Linked DNA regions of Solitalea lacus. The protein of the gene in region 1 binds, or shares a complex with, the protein of each later gene. Links are inferred from orthologs where the notes say so. Each region holds a gene or a part of one and is shown on either strand. Other genes may lie near its edges.

Evidence for each region. The genes of interacting proteins can lie anywhere in the genome.
Region 2: the proteins of metK (region 1) and groL are in contact, whole or in part, in a cryo-EM structure (PDB 8P4O), measured with the Escherichia coli proteins. The link is inferred for Solitalea lacus from one-to-one orthologs.

Annotation. Positions count from the first base shown.
Region 1 is NZ_CP091740.1:211,442-214,311, reverse strand. It holds metK (methionine adenosyltransferase), read right to left. Parts: upstream 2,126-2,870; coding sequence 875-2,125; downstream 1-874. Other genes in the region: L2B55_RS00860 (diacylglycerol/lipid kinase family protein), read left to right, coding at 2,417-2,870; L2B55_RS00870 (NUDIX domain-containing protein), read right to left, coding at 264-818; L2B55_RS00875 (lysophospholipid acyltransferase family protein), read right to left, coding at 1-249. UniProt on the Escherichia coli protein: Catalyzes the formation of S-adenosylmethionine (AdoMet) from methionine and ATP.
Region 2 is NZ_CP091740.1:634,293-637,207, reverse strand. It holds groL (chaperonin GroEL), read left to right. Parts: upstream 1-595; coding sequence 596-2,236; downstream 2,237-2,915. Other genes in the region: L2B55_RS02670 (hypothetical protein), read left to right, coding at 2,730-2,915; L2B55_RS02675 (hypothetical protein), read right to left, coding at 2,285-2,503; L2B55_RS02685 (co-chaperone GroES), read left to right, coding at 235-510; L2B55_RS02690 (DUF6263 family protein), read left to right, coding at 1-3.

The DNA.
Region 1 (2,870 bases):
TTGATGGTTTGCCGCAAAAATTATAGGCCGGTCGTTGGGTGGCGTAAATTTAAATTTCACTTTTATGCGAGTGCCAAGTATTGTTAAGCTATACAATAGAAAGAAGTTTAGCACATCAACAGATTTTTTATGTGCTTTTTTGCCAAACACTTTTAAAGCGATGATTTGAACAATATGAAAAATGCCCAAGAATGAGCCAAAGACTAAATAAAATAGGGGAGTAAGAATGTATCCCAAAATTTTCTTCATTAGTATTAATAGTATTATTTTGATAACAACATTTGAAGCTTCACTTTGAATAAAGCGGCAATAGTTATTGAGTCTGTTATTTCCCCATTAAGGGACATGTTAAATGCTTCCTCAAAAGGAATTTTTTTAACAATAAGTTGTTCTGTTTCCTCGGGAGTGGCTTCAAATTGAGTTAAGTCTTTTGCAAGATAAATAAATGCTTTTTCGTCCGTAACCGAATTAGATAAATGCATCTCTTGTATAAGTTCCCACTTTTCTGCCTTTAGTCCAGTTTCTTCCAGGAGTTCCCTTTTCGCCGACTCCAAAGGAGAGATTTCCAATGGCCCGCCACCTTCCGGAATTTCCCAGCTGTATGAATCAGTAGCGTAACGATATTGACCAACGAGCCAAATGTTGTTTTCATCATCCATAGGCACAATACCTATAGCGTAGTTTTTGAAGGAAACCACACCATAAATTCCATTGCCGCCAGAGGGGTTGATGATCTTGTGTTCGGTAAGTTTAATCCAGGGGTTATTATAAATCTCTCTCGACTCAAGAGTTACCCAAGGGTTTTCTAATTCTTGCATGCGCAAAAATAGGAATAAAAAAAAATCCCTTCGGGTTTTCGAAGGGATTAGTGTTTTTATAAACCGAATGCGGCTTTGATTTTATCTACATAATCAAGTTTCTCCCAAGTGAACAGTTCCACATCTTTGGTAATTGTCTTACCATCAGGCAGAGAAAATGATTTTGAAACAATTTCATTTTTGCGGCCCATATGTCCGTAAGCTGCTGTTTCCTGGTAAATAGGGTTTCTTAATTTCAAGCGAGACTCAATGAAATAAGGACGCATATCAAATAGCTCACTTAGCTTATTGGCAATTTCACCATCAGTAAGATTAACCTTTGAAGAGCCGTATGTGTTTACATATAAACCCATTGGTTTAGCAACACCAATTGCATATGATACCTGAACCAATGCTTCGCTACAAACTCCTGATGCTACTAAGTTTTTGGCTATATGACGGGTTGCGTAAGCGGCTGAACGGTCCACTTTTGATGGATCTTTACCAGAAAACGCGCCGCCTCCATGAGCTCCTTTTCCTCCGTAAGTATCTACAATAATTTTGCGACCGGTTAAGCCGGTATCACCATGTGGTCCACCAATAACAAATTTACCGGTAGGGTTAATATGGTAGTTAATATCGTTAAATAAAGCTTGAATCTCAGACTTTTGTTTTGCCTTAACTCGAGGAATTAGAATGTTGATGATGTCGTTTTTGATCTTTTCTGCCATGTTAGCTTCTGAATCAAACTCATCATGCTGCGTTGAAACTACAATTGCATCAATACGCACCGGCTTGTGATCATCAGAATACTCGATAGTTACTTGTGATTTGGCGTCAGGACGCAAATAAGCAATCTCTTTATTTTCTCTGCGAAGCGCTGCAAGCTCAATTAACAGTTGGTGAGCAAGATCAAGGGCTAGTGGCATGTAGTTATCAGTTTCGTTAGTTGCATAGCCAAACATCATTCCTTGATCACCTGCTCCTTGGTCTTCAGGGTTGGTTCTTTCTACACCTTGATTTATATCGCTTGATTGCTCATGAATTGCCGACAAAACACCACAAGAATTAGCTTCAAACATGTATTCACTTTTGGTATAACCAATTTTACGAATTACATCACGCGTAATTTGTTGAACATCCAGGTAAGTTTTTGATTTTACTTCACCAGCCAACACAACTTGTCCGGTTGTTACCAATGTTTCACAGGCAACTTTTGAATCCGGGTCAAAAGCCAAGAAATTATCTATGAGCGCATCTGAAATCTGATCTGCAATTTTATCCGGATGTCCTTCTGATACCGACTCCGAAGTGAATAAATAAGCCATATACTTCCTATAAATCTACTGTGATAAATTTGAAAACTGGTTGCTGATTGTTGCGGAGAAAATGCGGAAATATGTTTTAGCATTTTTTTTTGTGGTTGCAAGCAATCAAATCAGTCCACATTAATTGCCGCAAAAATAGTAATAATTTTATTTTCGGTAAATAAATAAAAATCATTAAGTCGATAGGAAAGGTAGGAAATTATTTTTTGGACAATTCAATCACTCCATTTTAAATCCAAACTATATTTTGTACATCTTTGCATTAGCGTGCTTTAGCATGTTTTTAGAGAAGTGAAAAAAAATATCCTATTTGTAATTAATCCTATTTCTGGCGGTAAAAGCAAGAAAAGAGTAGAGCAGTTAATCATTGATCATCTGGACCATTCCATGTATGAATATGAAATGGCTTATTCTAATGCTGTTGATCATGCCCGGAAGCTTTCCAAATCAGCTGTGCATTTAGGATTTGATGTTATTGTAGCTGTTGGAGGTGATGGAACCGTAAACGAGGTAGCCAGAGGTATATTGAGCATGGGAGCTTCAGCTACATTAGGTATTGTGCCTTATGGCTCAGGTAACGGTCTTGCCAGGCATCTGCAGATACCGATGGATGTGGAAAAGGCTATTCAGATTCTCAACCAAAATGAAATAAAGATAATTGATTCGGCTGTTTTGAATGATATTCCTTTTTTTAACGTTGCCGGAATGGGGTTTGATGCTCATATAAGTGCAATGTTTGCTAATA
Region 2 (2,915 bases), 420 kb from region 1 along the record:
TAATTCTGTCCTGCTTTACCCATAAACAAAAGAAGAATGCTTACCGGCATTCTTCTTTTGTTTATGGAGTCCTTAATGACATTATCTTTTCTGACAAAATTTCATCCTGATAAATCTTTATATTACATCCCATGTCAGAAATCTGCCAATTTTCAACGGCAATACCCATTCAATTTATTTGGCACAATCTCTGTTAGTTGTGGGCATAACTATTAAAAAAATAATCATAGAACTATGGCATTAAATATTAAACCTATCGCAGACAGAGTAGTAGTAGAAGCTGCTCCTGCAGAAACGACTACCGCTGGCGGTATCATTATCCCTGATACAGCTAAAGAAAAACCTCAACAAGGAACTATCGTAGCAGTTGGCACCGGTAAAAAAGATGAGCCAATGACTGTGAAAGTGGGCGATACCGTTCTGTATGGCAAATACGCTGGTACTGAAATTACTGTAGAAGGTAAAGAGTATTTAATCATGCGCGAATCTGATATCTACGCGATTATCTAAATTTTTTAATGATAGAAAGAGAGAATACTATTTTCCTCCTTTATTCATTTCAAAGCAATCTAAAAAAGTTTAACAAACAAAAGACATGGCAAAACAAGTAAAATACAATGTTGAAGCACGCGACGCTTTAAAGCGTGGTGTTGATACTTTAGCAAACGCAGTTAAAGTAACCTTAGGTCCTAAAGGCCGTAACGTAATCATCGATAAAAAATTCGGAGCTCCTTCAATTACTAAAGACGGTGTTTCAGTTGCTAAAGAAATTGAATTAAAAGATTCTTTAGAAAACATGGGTGCTCAAATGGTAAAAGAAGTTGCCTCTAAAACTGCTGACATTGCTGGCGATGGAACTACTACTGCTACCGTTTTAGCTCAGGCTATTGTTACTGCAGGTATTAAAAACGTGGCTGCCGGTGCAAATCCAATGGATTTAAAACGCGGTATCGACAAAGCTGTTGCTGCTGTAATTGCAAACTTAAAACAACAGTCACAATCTGTAGGTGATGACAACAATAAAATCAAGCAAGTTGCTTCTATTTCAGCTAATAATGATGAAGTTATTGGTTCGTTAATCGCTGAGGCAATGGACAAAGTGAAAAAAGAAGGTGTTATTACTGTAGAAGAAGCAAAAGGTACTGATACTACTGTAGAAGTAGTTGAAGGTATGCAATTCGACCGTGGTTACCTTTCTCCATACTTTGTTACCAATGCCGACAAAATGGAAACTGAGTTAGAAAACCCTTATATTTTGATCTACGACAAGAAGATTTCTTCAATGAAAGAATTGCTTCCTGTTTTAGAAAAACAAGTTCAAACCGGTCGTCCTTTATTAATCATTGCTGAAGATTTAGAAGGCGAAGCTTTAGCAACATTAGTTGTTAACAAAATCCAAGGCCGTTTGAAAGTAGCTGCTGTTAAGGCTCCTGGTTTTGGCGATCGTCGTAAAGCAATGTTAGAGGACATCGCAATCTTAACTGGTGGCACTGTAATTTCTGAAGAGCGAGGTTACAAGTTAGAAAATGCTGACTTAACTTACTTGGGTCAGGCTGAGAAAGTGGTTATCGACAAAGATAATACTACTGTTATCAACGGTTCGGGAGAAAAAGCAAACATCGTTGCTCGCGTTAATCAGATCAAAGCTCAGATTGAAACAACAACATCTGACTATGATAAAGAAAAATTACAGGAGCGTTTGGCAAAATTAGCTGGTGGTGTTGCTGTTCTTTATGTTGGTGCTGCTACTGAAGTAGAGATGAAAGAGAAAAAAGACCGTGTTGATGATGCTTTACATGCAACTCGTGCAGCTGTTGAGGAAGGCATTGTTGCAGGCGGTGGTGTTGCCTTTATTCGTGCAATTTCTTCATTAGAAGGCTTAAAAGGCCATAATGATGACGAAACTACAGGTATCGCTATTATCAAGCGTGCAATTGAAGAACCTTTACGTCAAATTTGCGAAAATGCAGGCATTGAAGGTTCTATTGTAGTACAAAAAGTAAAAGAAGGTAGTGCTGATTTCGGTTACAATGCTCGTGAAAACCGTTACGAAAACTTAATTGCAGCGGGTGTAATTGACCCTACTAAAGTATCTCGTGTTGCTTTAGAGAATGCAGCTTCTATTGCTTCAATGTTGTTAACTACTGAGTGTGTATTAGCTGATGAGCCTTCAGAAGACGCTGGTCATGCTCATGGTGGAGCCCCTGGCATGGGTGGCATGGGTGGTATGATGTAATAATTTACCGTTCATTAACGAACTTATAAATCAAGAGCCCTTCTTATATCAAAGAAGGGCTCTTGATTTATTGATAATATTGCATTGCTTAATGGCGTACTCCACAATATTATCCCTTTCATATTCAGAATCCTTACGAGGTTGCCATTCCGTCCAAATCATAATAATATCATCATCAGGATAACTACCATCCCACTCCCCACAATGTGCATAAACTGTACCTGCAATTATTAGAAAAAGTTTATTCGTTGATGGCAAATCACTCAACGGTTTTTTTCAACATAACATGTATTTCCATACTCCTATTTAAGCCGAATGCCAGTCGACAATGAAAACTGCACATATAAATAAGATTCATCATTAAAAATCTTTACAGCCAAACAAGCAGCGCTCAATCTTTCATCTTTACAGGGTTAGCTAATCGTTATTCTCAAAATTGTTAGTATATTGATATAAGCCTTTTGAAAAATTTTATCTGTTAAATCATTGAATTATGGACAATTCGCAAGATTTTAAAAAGCAGGTATTGGAACTGTTTATTCAGAAAAAGGAGAATCTACTGGCCGAAACCAAAACGGATCAGCGATATAAAATTGATGGAGCGGAAGCTGACAAAATTGATACCGGAGGACTTTATGAAAGTACTACACAGCAACTACTTGATGAAGCTCAATTGCAA